One region of the Shewanella donghaensis genome, then DNA from elsewhere that is predicted to be linked to it. Evidence: predicted binding sites of a transcription regulator. Region 1 holds the regulator's gene; each other region holds the start of a gene.
What was found. The regulator sigma-54, encoded in region 1, starts transcription at its own class of promoters, with help from an activator protein. The targets are predictions, from matches to a motif close to GTTGGCACGNNNNTNGNNT.
Positions count from the first base shown of each region.

Region 2: flgF (flagellar basal-body rod protein FlgF) is a predicted target of sigma-54. The motif match lies at 3,667-3,685, and genes of this name have one in related genera.
Region 3: FPK91_RS01300 (nitrate reductase) is a predicted target of sigma-54. The motif match lies at 2,214-2,232, and genes of this name have one in related genera.

Region 1 is NZ_CP041783.1:2,565,158-2,571,113, reverse strand. Features, by position in the region: gene mgtE (magnesium transporter) at 1-248, opposite strand, end outside; gene FPK91_RS11040 (HPr family phosphocarrier protein) at 459-731, opposite strand; gene rapZ (RNase adapter RapZ) at 799-1,647, opposite strand; gene ptsN (PTS IIA-like nitrogen regulatory protein PtsN) at 1,644-2,087, opposite strand; gene hpf (ribosome hibernation promoting factor) at 2,090-2,377, opposite strand; gene FPK91_RS11020 (RNA polymerase factor sigma-54) at 2,401-3,891, opposite strand; gene lptB (LPS export ABC transporter ATP-binding protein) at 4,024-4,755, opposite strand; partial or broken gene lptA (lipopolysaccharide transport periplasmic protein LptA) at 4,989-5,528, opposite strand; gene lptC (LPS export ABC transporter periplasmic protein LptC) at 5,515-5,956, opposite strand, start outside.
Region 2 is NZ_CP041783.1:1,695,387-1,701,342, reverse strand. Features, by position in the region: gene FPK91_RS07240 (CheR family methyltransferase) at 1-314, shown strand, start outside; gene flgB (flagellar basal body rod protein FlgB) at 464-862, shown strand; gene flgC (flagellar basal body rod protein FlgC) at 865-1,281, shown strand; gene flgD (flagellar hook assembly protein FlgD) at 1,306-2,076, shown strand; gene flgE (flagellar hook protein FlgE) at 2,159-3,523, shown strand; gene flgF (flagellar basal-body rod protein FlgF) at 3,733-4,476, shown strand; gene flgG (flagellar basal-body rod protein FlgG) at 4,488-5,276, shown strand; gene flgH (flagellar basal body L-ring protein FlgH) at 5,301-5,956, shown strand, end outside.
Region 3 is NZ_CP041783.1:313,054-319,009, forward strand. Features, by position in the region: gene htpX (protease HtpX) at 364-1,227, shown strand; gene cctA (tetraheme c-type cytochrome CctA) at 1,515-1,850, shown strand; gene FPK91_RS01300 (nitrate reductase) at 2,273-5,077, shown strand; gene cobA (uroporphyrinogen-III C-methyltransferase) at 5,077-5,922, shown strand; gene FPK91_RS01310 (glycosyl transferase) at 5,915-5,956, shown strand, end outside.

The DNA of each region.
Region 1 (5,956 bases):
CTGATAAGTGAATCTTTTAACTCTTCCCCCAATTCTTCCAGGATTTCACCTGCTTGTTCATGATCGATTAGCTGCCATAAAACTTGACGTGTTTTTGGGGGGGACGATTCAAGAATCAGTGCTACATCAGAAGCCGCCATATCATGAAGCATATTTCTGACATGGACGAACATACCGCTGCCTAATGCTTGGGTCAGCTTATTAAGACGCTGTTCGGTAAGCTCGCTGTCGATGACTTCGATACCCATTGGCCACTCCTAAAAAAGACGATGGTTAATGTTAACTTAACTCTGTGGAAAGGATGAAGAAGTTTCTAATGCTTGAGAATTTGATGTGTAAATAATGTACGTTTATAGGATGTTGTTGACTGCTGAACTTGAGTATAGCTAACAAATGCAGATAAATATTAGGATTAAAGCTTAAGTGGTTGTGCTAACAATAAGAATGGGGAGTACGAATTAATTTTCTTCGTCAAACTTGTCATTAATCAGTTTGCAGACCGCCTCAAGTGCCTTTTCAGCATCCACACCCTCAGATTGAACTGTAATCACTTTGCCAATGCCACTTTCTAGCATCAATAAACCTAAAACACTGGCTGCACTGGCGTGCTTTTCGCCTTGGATTAGGGTGATGTTTGCTTCAAATTCAGTGGCTAGAATGGCCAACTTAGTTGCCGCTCTGGCGTGTAAGCCAAGCTTATTGCTGATGGTGATTTGTTTTGAAAGCGAGATCGATGGCTTTGAAGATGAGCTCTCTGTCCCAGGTCCAGTGCCCGTTTGAGTATTTTTCTTGGTACTATTATTTAGCATCTAATTCTCTATGGCGAGCGCTCACTTGATGTTTAGAATTGCCAAACCGTTTTGCTAATTGATCAGCGATATAAACTGAGCGGTGTTGCCCGCCGGTACAGCCGATTGCAATGGTTAGATAGCTGCGATTATTACGTTCTAAATGCGGCATCCAGGTTTCAAATAAGTTCTCTATTTGCCAGATAAACTTATTTACCAGGGTTTGCCTGCCTAGAAATTCTTGTACCGGTTCATCAAGACCTGTTAGCGGTCTTAAATCTGTTTCCCAATGTGGGTTAGGTAAAAAGCGCACATCAAACATAAAGTCTGCTTCAGTTGGCATACCATGTTTGAATCCGAACGATTCAAAATGTATCACTAATTCTTTATCAACACTGCCTAATAAAATCTGTCTAACATGATCACTTAAGTCATAAATATTCGTTTGCGAGGTGTCGATATAGTGATCGACTAATTTAGCAATTGGCTCAAGTAATCGACCTTCAAGCTTAATGGCTTCTTGCAAAGAAATTTGATTTTTCGAGAGTGGGTGTAATCTGCGAGTTTCACTATAACGTTTAAGTAAAACTTGATCGTTAGCATTTAAAAAGAAACTGGTTATCGTTGTATCATCGGATAGCAGTGCTATTTGCTCTTGCAGTACTTTTCCTTGCTCTTCGATATTACGAACATCGACGCTGATAGCGACTAGCTCATTACTATCTTTGAGCTGTTCAAGTAGACTACCTATTAACGGTAGTGGCAGGTTATCAACACAATAATAACCTAGGTCTTCAAGCACTCTCAGTGCAACTGATTTCCCCGAACCTGAACGTCCCGATACAATGACAAGTTTCATGCAGTAATAACCTGATAAAGTTCTGTAGCGTCATGACTCTTTCGAAGTCGTTTAAGTATCAATTTATCACTGAGTTTCTCGGCCATGGTAGATAAAGTGCTTAAATGTTGCTGGCACTGATCTGCGGGCACAAGAAGCGCAAATAAAATATCAACGGGTTGCTTGTCAATGGCATCAAAGGCAATGGCTTCTTCGCATTTAATTAAGATAGCAATGGGCTCATCGATATCATCTAATCGACCGTGAGGAATTGCTATGCCATTTCCTATTCCTGTACTGCCCATTTTTTCACGCGCTATTAGACTTTCAAAAATAGCCTGTGAAGATAGGGTCGGGTACTGGGCAGCCATTAAATTGCTGATTAATTCCAGTACCTTTTTCTTACTGCCCGGCGTGGCGCAGGTTGTGCACGCCGGCTGCAGGATGGTGCGAAGTTCCATCGTTAGTGTTTAGTTAGCTTCTCTTTATGTTTAATTACCTGACGGTCTAACTTATCTATCAGGGCGTCTATTGCCACATACATATCAGCATTTCGCGATACAGCAAATACTTCACCGCCTTTAAGGTGCAGTTTAGCTTCGGCAATTTGTTGCAACTTTTGTACATCGAGCACAACGTGAACATTATTGATCTGTTCGAAGTGTCGTTCAAGCTTTGAAAATTTTGTTTGCACATATTCGCGTAAAGATTGGGTTATTTCGATATGGTTCCCAGTCAGGTTAATTTGCATATATCATCCTCCGATTACAATCGTTATAAACTTTTGCGTTGGTTTGACGGAGGGATGAGCATTGCTTCACGATATTTGGCGATCGTACGCCGAGCAACGTTAATCCCTTGTTCAGCCAATAGTGTCGCCATTTTACTATCACTAAGTGGCTTTTTCTGATTCTCTGCAGCAACAAGCTTTTTAATAAATGCACGAATTGCTGTAGAAGAACATTCTCCACCATCATCTGTACTGACATGGCTAGAGAAGAAATATTTTAGTTCAAAAAGTCCCCGAGGGGTGTGCATATATTTCTGGGTGGTAACTCGGGAAATTGTCGACTCATGCATTTCAACGGCTTCGGCAATATCATTAAGCACCATTGGCTTCATTGCTTCTTCCCCGAATTCAAAAAATCCTTGTTGAAATTGCACGATACAATTAGCAACTTTTAATAAGGTTTCATTGCGGCTATCAATACTTTTAATAAACCATTTTGCTTCTTGTAAGTGTCCGCGAATAAATTGACTGTCAGCTTGATTAGAAGAACCTTTCGCCATAGCGGCATATTGCTGATTAACACCAATCTTAGGCATATTATCAGGATTGAGTTCTACTACCCAACGGCCACTCTTTTTTAAAACCGTGACATCAGGAATGACGTACTCGTCTTTAACTGAGGTGATTTGTAAGCCAGGGCGTGGATTTAAGGTTTGAATAAACTCAATCGCTTCACGTAAATCATCTTCTTTAAGCTTGGTTTTACGCATTAACAATCTGAAATCACGACCTGCAATTAAATCCAAATAATCTTTGATAAGTAATTTTACATTGTCTAAACAAGGTATTTCGTCAGGATACTGACCTAGCTGAATCATTAAGCATTCGCTTAAATCTCTGGCTGCCACTCCTACCGGATCAAAATGCTGTACGCGTTTGAGAACAGCTTCAACTTCATCGAGCTCAATTTCTTCGTTGCCTAACGATAATAAAATGTCGTCGGTGCTTTGTGTTAGGTAACCGCGATCGTCAATACCTTCGATAATAGCGGTGGCAATGACTAAGTCATTTTCTGAGAATGGGGTGAGATTTTTCTGCCATTCTAAGTGTTCATATAATCCTTCACTGGTTTCACCTTGAAAAGGCATGTCATCACCAGCTGAAACTGCGCCAGAACCGGATCCCGAACCCGGTGAAGCAGAATAGACTTCATCCCAAGTGGTATCCATTGGTAATTCATCTGGCATCGATTCTTTGGTGAGTGATTCAGTGGTATCGACGGTAGAGGTATCTTTTTCAACGGTAACTTGGCTATTGTCACTAAAGTCGGTATCAGTTTGTTGGTCATTTTCTTTAACCGGCTCTTTAGCTTTTACAAACTCATCTTCGAGCTCCAATAGTGGGTTAGAATCAAGTGCTTGCTGAATTTCTTGCTGTAGCTCCAATGACGAAAGCTGCAATAAGCGAATCGCCTGTTGCAGCTGTGGGGTCATGGTTAAATGCTGACCCATTTTGAGTTGGAGTGAGGCTTTCATGTACCGCTTATCCCTAATTGAATATCATCATCGCGGCTAGATTGGTGGACTCTATATTGTGTTGCTAGAAATAGAATCTAAAAAGAAACCATGTTGGCCGCGAATGCCATACTAAAAACTGATTAGTGCTAACTATAGCTTGAATTGTTCACCTAAGTATACTGACCTAACTTGCTGATTGTCTAAGATCTCAGCAGGTGTTCCTTCAGCAATCAAATTTCCATGACTTACAATGTAAGCTCGCTCACATACATCGAGCGTTTCACGTACATTGTGGTCAGTAATTAGCACACCTAAGCCTCGACTTTTTAGTTGTTGAATTATTTTCTTGATGTCTATCACAGAGATAGGATCTACACCTGCAAAAGGCTCATCCAATAAAATAAATTTAGGATTAGCGGCTAATGCCCGAGCTATTTCAACACGGCGGCGTTCACCACCAGATAAAGCCATACCTTGGCTATCACGAATATGAGTGATGTTGAACTCTTCTAGTAAGTGTTCAAGTTGCTCAATACGTTCATCTGCAGAAAGGTTTTTACGTGTCTGTAATACCGCCATAATATTATCGTGAACGGTGAGTTTACGAAAAATGCTGGCTTCTTGCGGTAAATACCCAATGCCTTTTCGAGCACGTAAATGCATTGGATCGGCGGTCAAATCGTCATCATCAATAAGAATACGACCTTTATCACTTTTAACAAGGCCAACAACCATATAAAACGTAGTGGTTTTACCTGCACCATTAGGGCCAAGTAATCCGACTATTTGACCTGTCTTTACGGTTAGGCTGACGTCTTTTACGACTTGACGACTTTTATAACTCTTGGCGAGGTTTTCAGCTGTTAACGTTATCTGTGTCATCAGTTATTTTGCTCAGCAGTAGGGACAATTGATGGTGTCGTTGTCTCAATTTCGGTTGATTCGATGACTGATTCAGCAGTATTAGTTATGTCTGCTGTGACCTGGTTATTTTCTTCGCTTACGGTTGGCGAACCTTGTTCAACCGCTTTTTCGACATTTTCTTCGACAGCGCCATCTAGCGCTTCTATAGCATCATCTTCTAAACCGTTTGTTGATTCTGGTAAAGGCTGCGCTTCTGGTAAAGAAGGTTCAGCTTTTTCTTCGTCTATGAGTTCAGGATGGTTTTCTGGCTGAAAAATAGTGATAACCCGATCTTTACCGTCGCCTAAGCTTTCTGCAATAAGTTGTTGTTTATCAATATTATAGCTTATTAAGTTGCCCGTCACCTGGCTACCTGCTTGATCCAGTTTGGCATTACCTTTTAAGGTTAGGATACTGGTTGCTAGTTCATATTTAATCTCATTTGCACTGGCTGTACCAATACGACCGTCATCCAACTCCTGTGAGAAGGTGGCTGGATTACCAGTCGCTACCATGGTCTTTCTTGTGCCACTTTCTGTACCAAATGCACGTAATTCGTCTGCATTGATATTAATCGTGCCTTGAGTGACATTGACGGGTCCAAAAAATATCACCTGATTGTTTTTAATGTCAGCTTTTTGGCTGTTAGCAGCAACTTTTAGCTCTTGTTGCAAATCGCCTTCTTTAGCGTAGGCGCTAGAAATACTCACTAAGCTTAGCAGTGAGATGATAAAAATTTTACTTTGCTTCATATGTTCCTTCGACTTGACTTAATAACTCAAGTTCTTGAGCATTTAAATCAGCATAAAGGCCAAGGCCTTGTATATTGAAATCTTGTCCAGTGACAACAATCTGTCTATCTGAGGTCATGATCATCGTATTTAAATCGAGTGATAACATGGTCGTTGTCAAAGATTGTACTGGTTCATCGATGTTTATTGCATCAATAATAACATTATTTTCTAATACTACTTTGCCTGTTTCTTTATTTAGCTTGCCAACGTCTGCAGTTAATTGCCATTCAGCTTTACCGTCATCAGGGTAGATGAGATAAACAGGTTCAGTAAATAAGGTTACATTTGTTTGTTGAAAGTGTTCCATATGTTTAGCTGATACGCGACTTTGCACTACACCTTGTTCGTTAAATTCTGTGCTACGCAAATCATTGGCAATAAAGTCG
Region 2 (5,956 bases), 870 kb from region 1:
AAAGACAGTTCTTTGATGCTTTACCGACAGGGAATATGAAAGTAAAAGACAATGTTAAGCGACTCGTTAATTTTAGGGCGCATAATTTACTTGAGAGTTATAGCTTATTAGGTAAATTCGATATTATTTTTTGCCGTAATGTACTGATCTACTTTGCCCCTGAGGCAAAAGCTAAAATTTTGCGGCAATTCGCTGCCGCTCTTAACCCAAATGGGATTTTATTCTTAGGTGCGTCAGAATCTATCTCAGGATTAACTGATGAATTTAATATGGTTCGTTGTAATCCTGGAATATATTACCAAAAGAAAACCTAATCTTAAGTTGCTGATTTATAATCGTTTACCTCTTTTAAATGCTGGCGTCCGTCGGCATTTTTTATTTTTATTCTCTCTCTGACCAAAACTCTATTATTTTGGCATAAGGATTGCTTTGTAATCATCAGTTAGCTGATGGAGGCAATTTTATGGCGATTAATTTTGAAAATGGTTTAGGAATACATCAATACTCGTTGGGCATACGTGCTCAAAGGGCTGAAGTGCTCTCTAGTAATATCGCCAATTCAGATACTCCAGGTTACAAAGCTCGAGATATCGACTTTGAATCAGCTATGAATAGTGCTCGCTCTCATCAAAAAGGGCTGCAAATGAGTCAAACCACTGACAAGCACTTTGATTTGAAGGCATTAAGCGAAGAACATGTTCAATTTCGCGTTCCTAATCAACCTGATACTGGCGATGGTAATACCGTTGATTCTCAAGAGGAAAAGTCTGCTTTCATGCAAAATTCTTTAGAGTATCAAATGTCGTTAGGTTTTCTTGAAAGTAAGTTTTCTGGCATGCGCAAAGCCATTAGAGGTGATTAATCATGAGTCTATTTAATATTTTCAATGTGTCTGGTTCAGGAATGTCTGCTCAATCAGTTCGCTTAAATACCACCGCCAGTAATATTGCTAACGCTAATTCAGTATCAAGTAGTGTCGGTGAGACATATAAAGCACGTCACCCTATTTTTGAAGCTGAAATGGCCAAAGCGAGTCATCAGCAAAATAGCTCTCATAGTGTCAGTGTTAAAGGTATTGTTGAAAGTGATGCGCCGCTACTAAAAGAATTTTCTCCTAATCACCCAATGGCTGACGGTGATGGGTTTATCTATAAGCCAAATGTAAATGTTATGGAAGAGATGGCTGATATGCTTTCCGCTTCTCAGTCATATCAAATGAATGTCCAAGTGGCTGATGCAGCTAAATCAATGCTGCAACAAACGCTTCGTATGGGTAAGTAATATGAATTTTGTTGGAGGTAACCTATGAGCCTCGTAAATCCTTATAGTCAGTCTTTACCGCAGAGTAAGTCGTCAACAGCGTCAAGTATAGCGACCAACTCTTCGACAACCGAGACAACAGGAAATACATTTTTAGACAGTGTAAAGCTGCAAGAAACAACGGAAGAAACGGGTGAAATTAAAAATAACGAATTAACCCAAGCCGATTTTTTTGCGTTATTGAGCCAACAGTTGTCGATGCAAGACCCATTTGAGCCTGTTGATAATGATCAAATGATTGCACAAATGGCATCCTTTTCGACGGTTGATGGTATTTCAAAGTTAAATCAAGAAATTCTTAACTTGAACAGTGTTATGAGTTCAAGTCAGGCACTACAAGCATCAGGTTTAGTGGGCCAGAAAGTGTTAATTCCATCTGATACCGGTCATATATCAGCTGAACACTCAGAAATAAAAGGGGTAGTGAGTACCCCATCGCCTGTCGATACTATTACTGTATCTGTAGAAGATGAAACTGGGCAGGTCATTACAACCTTTGAAGTTGATGGCTCAGCTGGTGGCAACATTGATGTGTCATGGGACGGGCTAGATAAGAATGGTGAACCTGTTGAAGAAGGGCTTTATTCATTTAAAGCCAACGGAAAAGTCGATGGTAAAGCGGAAGATTTAGCCGTTTCAACCTATGCCCATGTAACCAGCGTGTCACTTGGTAGTGTCGCAACAGGGGCGATTCTTAACCTTAGAGGCATTGGTGGCATTCAATTATCTGATGTACTTGCTGTTGCTGAAAGCTGATGTTAACTGCAAAAATAACTAAAAACTGTCAGAAAACTGTCAGTTAAAACATAACCGAATTTAGAGAGTATAGAGGTGATTTATGTCGTTTAATATAGCATTGAGTGGTATTGCTGCTGCTCAAAAAGATCTTAACACCACTGCAAATAACATTGCCAACGTTAACACTATCGGCTTTAAAGAATCCCGTGCAGAATTTGCCGATGTGTATGCTAATTCCATTTTTTCTAACAGCAAAACCGCTGTCGGTGGCGGTGCAACTACCACTCAGGTTGCCCAGCAGTTTCAACAAGGTAGCTTACAATTTACCAGTAACTCTTTAGATATGGCGATCAGTGGCGGTGGATTTTTCGTAACATCTGCTGAACAAGGAACGCAAGACCATGCCTTTACACGGGCAGGCGCGTTTAAAGTTAACTCTGAAAGTTATATGACAGATTCAGCGGGTAATTTTTTACAAGGCTTCCCAGTAGATGCCAGCGGTAATTCAACTTCAGTGAGCTTAACTACAACTCAACCGATTAAAATTCCAGATACTGCAGGTAGTCCTGTAATGACAGGTTCAGTTGGTTTTCAAATGAATTTAAATGTTGGTGAAACGGCATTAGACCCTGCGAACTTTGATCCAAATGATCCAGACACTTTTAATAACTCTACTTCAGTGACTATTTATGACTCTTTAGGTGAGTCACATATTATGACCACTTACTTTGTTAAACCTGAAGGGGGTTCATATACAGGTGAAAGTAACTGGGTGGCTTTTTATGCAGTAGATGGTGAACAGGTTGATATCGATTCAGCAACTGGTGGTTCTTATCAAACCGATACAACTGGCGATGGTTTACCTGACACTCCTCAGCAAGCTGAGAATGCATCTGGATGGAAAGGTTCAGTATTAAAATTTAACGATGCAGGTGCCTATACCGGTTCAGATCCTGCTGTTGTTTCAACAGTTGAACTTGGTGTTAATGGCGCGAATGTATTAGGTCCTGGTGCTGATGGTAGCCAAAAATTGGATATTGAATTCAATAATCCGACACAATATGCATCACCATTTGAAGTGACTGAACTTACACAAGACGGTACTACAGTTGGCCGTCTGACTAACGTAGGTGTTGGTGATGATGGTCTAGTTACTGCCAGTTACAGTAATGGTTCTACAGTCCCTTTAGCGCGAGTTGCTTTAGTACGCTTTGCTAATGAGCAAGGCTTAACACAAGTGGGTAATACTTCTTGGAAGGCCAGCTTAGATTCAGGTCCAGCATTAGCTGGTGAAGCTAATAGTGGTACGTTTGGTAGTATTCGCTCTTCGGCACTTGAGCAATCAAACGTAGACTTAACCACAGAATTGGTTGACTTGATTTCAGCACAGCGTAACTTCCAAGCTAACTCTCGAACGCTTGAAGTTAATAATACGTTGAACCAAACGATATTGCAGATCCGCTAATAATTTAGTCGCTAAACATTATCGTCAAAGAGTTGCCGCAACGGCAACTTTTTGCCATTTATCATCTATTGTCTTTTAGCTTTAATCTCTTTATCTTCCTGTTTTTACAATCCATTTAATTCATTTTCGTTGCTTAATTATACTTTGGCACACTGATTGCTTACTCTAAATATATCTTTTGTTATTAAGAAAGTTTGACGGAGCGGCAAATGGACAAATTACTTTATGTTGCCATGAGTGGAGCAAAGCAGAATATGAATGCTTTGGCCGTTCGTGCCAACAATTTAGCTAATGTTAATACTGATGGCTTCAGAGCTGATTTGGCCCAAGCACGCTCTATGCAAGCTTTTGGTGAAGGTTTACCTACACGTGTTTTCGCGATGACAGAAAGCCCTGGGCATAATTTTGACTCAGGCCCAATAAAAACCACTGGTCGTAATTTAGATATTGCGATTAAAGATAGTGGTTGGATTGCGGTTCAGGCTGAAGATGGTGGTGAGGCTTACACACGATCTGGGAGTTTAAACTTTGACAGTACTGGTTTACTCACCAACGCAAGAGGCAACCCAGTGATGGGAGAGACGGGGCCCATTGTTCTGCCTATACCAGTAGATAAAGTCCAAATTTCGCCTGAAGGTATTATTTCAGTTAGACCACAAGGCGCAACAGCTGATGTTATCGAAGAAGTCGCACGAATAAAGTTAGTTAATCCCAGTAATGCGAACATGATGCGTGGCGAAGACGGTTTATTTAGACTCACATCGGGACAAAATATTCCTAGTGATCCCAATGTACAAGTTGAAAGCGGTGCTTTGGAAGGCAGTAATGTCAATGCTGTGTCAGAAATGGTGGCGTTAATCGATATCCAGCGTCAATACGAAATGCAAGTGAAGATGATGAAGAATGCTGAAGAACTTGATCGTTCATCATCGTCTCTATTGAGAGTTAGTTAGGAGTAAATATTATGCATCCTGCTTTATGGATTAGTAAAACGGGTCTTGATGCCCAACAAACCGACATTGCTGTTATTTCTAACAACGTTGCCAACGCCAGTACAATTGGTTTTAAAAAGAGCCGAGCAGTGTTTGAAGATTTGTTATATCAAACAGTTAATCAGGCGGGTGGTATTAGTGCTGATAACACTAAATTGCCCAATGGATTAAACCTAGGTGCTGGTACTAAGGTTGTTGCAACACAAAAGATGTTTACCCAAGGCAACATGCTGACTACTGATAACTCTTTGGATTTGATGATTGAAGGGCCTGGATTCTTTGAAGTTGAGATGCCTGATGGTACAGCTGCTTATACCCGAAATGGTCAGTTCAGTTTAGATGAAAATGGTCAAATTGTGACCCCCGGCTCTGGTTATGTCATTCAGCCAGCGATTACCATTCCGGATGATGCAACATCCATTACCGTTTCTTCTGAAGGTGAAATTTCAGTCAAATTATCAGGTGCGACAGAAAGCACGGTTGTTGGCCAGCTAGCAATGAGCGATTTTATTAATCCGTCAGGATTAGATCCATTAGGGCAAAACCTTTATACCGAAACTGGAGCAAGTGGTACACCGATCCAAGGTACTGCTTCTTTAGATGGTTTAGGCGCTATTCGTCAAGGTGCGCTTGAAACATCAAATGTGAACGTGACAGAAGAGTTAGTAAACCTGATTCAAAGTCAGCGTAATTATGAAATGAATTCAAAAGTGATTTCAGCTGTCGATCAGATGATGTCATACGTTACGCAAAACTTATAACGCTTGATGCCTGGAGAAGAGATTATGAATAAATATATCATCTTAACATCAGCATTACTGTTGATGGGTTGTGGCTCTACTCAGCATAAACCGATACCTGATGATCCATTTTATGCACCGATATACCCTGAAGCGCCAGTGACAAAGGTGGTGTCTACGGGGTCAATTTATATGGATCAACAAGCATCAAGTTTGTACTCAGATATTCGAGCTCACAAGGTGGGTGACATTATTACCGTACTGTTAAATGAATCGACTCAAGCGACTAAAAGCGCTAATAACGAAATCAAGAAAGGCTCAGATTTAAGCGTTGACCCTGTTTATGCCGGTGGTGGCAATGTCACCATTAAAGGTATGCCAATTGATCTACGTTATTCAGACTCAATGAATACCAAACGTGAATCAGATGCCGACCAGTCTAACAGTTTAGATGGCAGTATTTCGGCCAACGTCATGCAGGTACTAAGTAACGGTAACCTTGTTATTCGCGGCGAAAAATGGATATCAATTAATAATGGTGATGAGTTTATCCGAGTCACTGGTATGGTGCGAAGCCAAGATATTACCCCTGATAATACCGTTGAATCGACACGTGTTGCTAATGCACGCATTCAATATAGCGGAACGGGCACTTTTGCCGATGCCCAAAAAGTGGGTTGGTTAAGCTCATTCTTTATGGG
Region 3 (5,956 bases), 2.3 Mb from region 1:
ACATAGCTAAGGTTTTGAGTAAATGTCAGTGTGATTTAAGTTTAGGTTAATACTCTCTGCCTAGACTCTCCGGCCTGATAAATTAAGTGTTCAGCTTAGGTTAGGGTTGGGAGTGGTATTCTCTTATTAAATTTGACATTTTATGTCACATTTTTAGATATCAACCTTGAAAATTGAAATTTTGGACATATTATGTCTTTAAGCGTTTAAGAATACACTATTGTTTAAATCAGCTTGTTTTTGCAGCCTAGTACTAAAAATAAACCCTAGTGTTTAAATTGAATCCTAGTCATTTAAGTAAACCAAAGTATTAAATATTAGACTTTGTGTTTGAATCGGCATCTATGCCAGATAGGAGTTGTAATGTTACGAATTTTTTTATTAATTGGCACTAACTTAGCCATTTTGCTTGTAGCATCGATTGTGATGTCTTTGCTAGGTGTTAGTACCTCAAGCATGAGTGGGTTATTAATTTTTGCTGCTATGTTTGGTTTTGGCGGCGCGTTTGTCAGTTTAGCTATCTCAAAGTGGATGGCAAAGAAAACCATGGGCTGTGAAGTCATTACCACACCTCGTGATAATACTGAACGTTGGTTAGTTGAAACGGTAACTCGTCAAGCTAAGCAAGCAGGCATTAAAATGCCAGAAGTTGCTATTTATCAATCTGAAGAAATGAATGCTTTTGCAACTGGACCGAGTAGAGATAATGCGCTTGTTGCGGTAAGTTCAGGCCTACTTTACGGCATGACTCAAGACGAAATTGAAGGTGTACTGGCTCATGAAGTCAGTCACGTAGCCAACGGTGACATGGTAACTTTGACGCTAATTCAAGGCGTTGTGAACACTTTTGTTATTTTTGCAGCCCGCGTAGTCGCAGGTATTGTGAATAACGTTGTAGCTAATAACAGTGAAGACGGTGAAGGCCTAGGCATGTTTGCTTACATGGCAGTCGTATTCGTGATGGATATGTTATTTGGTATTCTTGCATCAATGATCGTAGCTTACTTCTCTCGTATTCGTGAGTTCAAAGCTGATGAAGGCGCAGCAAAACTTGCCAGCAAAGAGAAAATGATTGCTGCTTTGGAGCGCTTAAAAACCGGTCCTGAAACCGGCGCTATGCCAGCACAGATGTCGGCTTTAGGCATTAACGGTAAGCGTTCAATGGCTGAATTCTTGATGAGTCACCCACCATTAGAAAAGCGTATTAGTGCATTAAAAAATAGCTAATCGATTAATCTAAATAGAAAAAGGAGCCGCTTGGCTCCTTTTTTATTGCTTTCTTTTTGTGATTTAATCGTTAGAATAACCCCACTTTTATTATGTTGTTACATTGTGTAACAGATAAGGAAGTCTTAGGTGATTGTTAAACTTACTCACTTGTATTTAGTGTTGCTAAATCAACCAGTGTTAGCTAAGTTTATATATGAGCAGAAGAATGTCGTGCTGATAAATGATATGAATGAAAGTTACATTGATGAGAGCTTTTTCGATTATCACAACTGGAGGGTACTATAGTGAGCAATAAAATTCTTGTAGCATTGTTTGCAGCAGCTTTAGCTGTATTAACTTTGTCGTCGAACGCTTTTGCTGCAGATGAAAATCTTGCAGATTTCCATTCTGATATGGGTGGCTGTGAAAGTTGTCATGCAGATGGTGAACCATCAGCTGATGGCGCATATGAATTCGAACAGTGTCAAGACTGTCACGGAACACTTGCGGAAATGGACGAAAATCATACGCCGCATGATGGCATGTTAATGTGTGCTGATTGTCATGCTCCACATGACATGAATGTAGGTGATGTACCTACATGTGATAGCTGCCATGATGATGGCCGTGTTGCTAAATAACTGATGTTTATTTAGATTTCACTTAATGATTTTAAAAGCGCTGATTATTCAGCGCTTTTTTATTGGGTCAATTTTAAATCTACAATAATGGATCGACTCAGTTGCAGTCATTTAGCCATGATATTGAATTAATCATGAACCTCGTAAAATTAAGCTCTTCAGGTTTTTAGCATATCTTGTACTCTTAAACTCAAGTTTAGTTGTGATTTAACTTCCATAAACTACCTCTAAAGAGGTAGTTTATTTGTAGTGTTATCAATGACATGCGCATTTTTGGTGCGGTTTTGTGCACCTATGTCGAACATGTAGCAGCGAGTATGCGCTACAAAATAGACAAATCTATTAAAAATCATAACATTAGTAATTGGCACAAGATTTGCGATGTTATTCACATTAAAAACGAGTGAGTAAAAGGAAGTCGCATGTCTAATATCCAATCGAGTTGTGCTTATTGTGGGGTCGGCTGCGGTATAAGCTTAACGCCTAGTGCAAAAAGCAGCATTGGATTTGAGCTTGAGGGTGATATGAATCATCCAGCGAATAAAGGTCAGTTATGTGCCAAAGGCGAGCGCTTATTAGAAAGCTTAGCCCAGCCAAATACACTCAGATATCCCCAATTAAAGTCTGGTAAACCCGTTGAATGGTCTGAAGCGATTTCAACTATTGCTGATACGTTTAAACAAACGATTGCAGAATTTGGTGCCGATTCAGTCGCTTTTTATCTTTCAGGTCAATTATTAACTGAAGACTATTATGTCGCTAATAAACTCGCAAAAGGCTTTATTGGGACTTCAAACGTAGATACCAACTCTCGCTTGTGTATGTCTTCAGCTGTAAGTGCACATATGCGCGCATTTGGAGAGGACGTTGTAGCGGGTTGTTATGACGATTTTGAACAGGCGGAAGTGATTGTACTTGTTGGCGCAAATACAGCTTGGACCCATCCGGTTTTATTTCAACGGATGATTAAAGCCCGCCAGCTTAACGGCACTAAAATTGTTGTGATTGACCCTGCTAAAACAGCAACGGCAAGCCAGGCTGACTTGCATCTTCAAATCGCGCCGGGTACCGATACATTACTGTTTAATGGTTTACTGAATTTTATCGCTAATAACGATAGCTTAAATCAGCCATATATTGATGCGCACACAGAAAACTTCGCGCAAACATTAGTGCATGTGGCTAGTCAAAGCGCTGATTTCGAAAACCTTGCTAAGGACTTATTAGTATCAACCAGTGAGTTATCTGATTTTTATCAGTTGTTTATCGATAACGACAAGGTGATGACTGCTAGCTGCCAAGGTGTAAATCAGTCTGTATCAGGTACTGACACCACCAATGCGATGATTAATTGCCATCTTGCCCTTGGCCATATGGGCCAAGCTGGTAGCGGCTTTCTTTCACTTACCGGACAACCGAATGCAATGGGTGGACGTGAGGTGGGTGGTTTAGCGACGCAGCTTGCATGTCATATGGGCTTTTCTGAACCAGAGCGTCAGTTGTTAGGCGATTTTTGGCAATCTGATGTAATTGCACAAAATAAAGGTTTAACTGCGGTTGAGTTATTTGATGCTATGGCAGAGGGTAAAATTAAAGCGCTGTGGATAATGGGGACCAACCCTTTGGTTTCCATGCCTAATACGCCGAAAATCACTCAAGCATTAGAAACTTGCCCGTTTGTAGTAGTGTCTGAAATTACCCAAGATTCAACAACAGCACAAATGGCTGATGTTTTATTGCCTGCTCAGGGGTGGTCAGAAAAATGTGGCACTGTGACCAACAGTGAGCGTGTTATTACTCGCCAACGTGGATTTATTGCGGCAAAAGGTGCAGCTAAAGCTGACTGGTGGGCATTAGCTGAAGTGGCTAAAGCAATGGGTTTTGAGCAAAGCTTTAGTTTTAACAATAGCGCTGCAGTGTTTAAAGAATTTGCTCAATTATCAAAAACCGTTAAGCAAGCATTCCCGCAAAAGCAGTTTGATTTATCTGGCTTGGCTGAATTAACTGATGCGCAGTATGACGATTTACTACCGACCCAATGGCCTGTAGCACAAAGCCGTCATATCGGGCTTCATAGCCAGCGTATGTATGCTGATGGTGTGTTTTCTACTGCATCAGGCAAAGCCCAATTTATTGAAACTACAACGCAATCTACTTTAAGCCCGCTAAATGAAACACAAGTAAGATTAAATAGTGGCCGCAGCCGTGATCAATGGCACACCATGACTCGAACTGGCCATGTTGCCAGTCTTCGTGCCAGTATTCCTGAGCCTGTTATTTCGTTGCATCCATCGACATTGAATCAACTCAATCTTGCCGAAGATGACTTTGTCGCTTTTCGTGAGAATTTATCCTTATCTTCAGCCTCTTTAGCTGTATCAAATAGACCAGTAGCAAGAGTGGTTGCCGATGATAATCAAACCCTGGATATGGCCTTTATGTCGATGCATTGGTCAAATCAGTTTTCAATGGGTCAAGGTGTCAACGTTGCACTTGATAGCCAATTCGACCCGCATTCAAAACAACCTGCATTTAAAGGCCAACCCGTTGAATTAATCAAAGTACCGCTGGCACTTCAAGGGGTTATTTTTGGCATTCATGATCCGAAATTACAAGGCGTTAATTGGAATGTGCAGCAAACATTATCAGCAGGTACTTGTCATCATATTGGTTTTGAAGATGCAGACGCGGGTTTTGCATTTCAATCAAGCTTGCACTCATTGAAGTGGACGGTGCGACTGGCTACTCAGCAAATTATTCATGTGCAATGTAACGTTAATAAGAGTCAGTTAGTGTCGCTGAAACTGTTAAGTGAAACGAAGGTCGCGGTGTCATTAGAACCGCTGCATTTATTAATTGGTCAAACGGTTAATGTGGCGTTAATGGGTCAATTACATCAACTGATAAAGGCGGGTAATAGTCCGCTTATATGTGCCTGTACAGGTGTGACCGAAGCCAATATTCAAGATGCCATGCTGCAAAAATTGGATGACAGCGTGTTTAATAAACGCGCTAGTAGCCTAGAACAATCGACTGCGATTACTCACTCCGATTTCGTAAAAGCCTTAGATGAAACGCAAACAGAGTTAGGTTGCGGCAGACAGTGTGGTAGTTGCCATAGTGAAGTCACCCAGTGTGCAAAAGACATTTGGAATATTGGTTTGGCAGACATAGCAGCACAATTACCAGAACAAGAACGAAAATCAACCCAAGAGGAGGTGGCGTGATGAGCCATTCATTAAATAAGCTAGTTAACTTTAATAGAGCATTAGCCTCCAATAATGATTTGATTTCAGGTGAGGTTGAAATTGTCGGCGCGGGTTGTGGCCAGTTAGATTTAATGACGATTAAAGCCGCGAGAATTGTGTCACAAGCAGAAGCACTAGTTTATGACAGCTTAGTGAGTAGTGACATACTTTCATTAGTATCTGTGGATTGTCAGCGTCACTTTGTCGGTAAACGTTGTGGCCAACCAAGCTATAAGCAAGATGACATAAATGCCTTGCTAGCAAAGCTTGCCTTACAAGGGCTTAAGGTCGTGCGCTTAAAAGGTGGTGACCCACATATTTTTGGTCGCGGCGCTGAAGAGTCGTTATATTTGGCAAAATTGGGTATAACCAGCCGTTTTACAGCGGGTATTACCGCAGCGTTAGGCTGTGCTTCTACAACCGGTATTCCGTTAACTTATCGCGGAACCGCTCGTTCAGTGACCTTAGTGACAGGTACTAAATTTGATCAGTCGCCAACCCATTGGAAAGGTTTACTAGAAGCAGAATCAACACTGGTTTTTTACATGGGTAAAGAGCAAGCAACAGCCATTTCAGCAGGCCTTATGGCGGTTAACGCCGATGCTAAATTACCTGTGGCATTTGTCACCAATGGCGGCAGACCTAATCAATTAATTACCTATGCCAATGTCTGCAATATGGCTGAACAAGCGACATTAATCAAAGACAGTGGCCCAACGTTAATCATCATTGGTGAGGTGGTTGCTGTAGGTCAGGAGTTAGCGACATTACTGGCAGATATTAAAGCCAATCCACAACCCATGGCAGAGGTTGTAAATGGTTGAACAACAAACCCAAGACATGTTGAACTCAAATGAT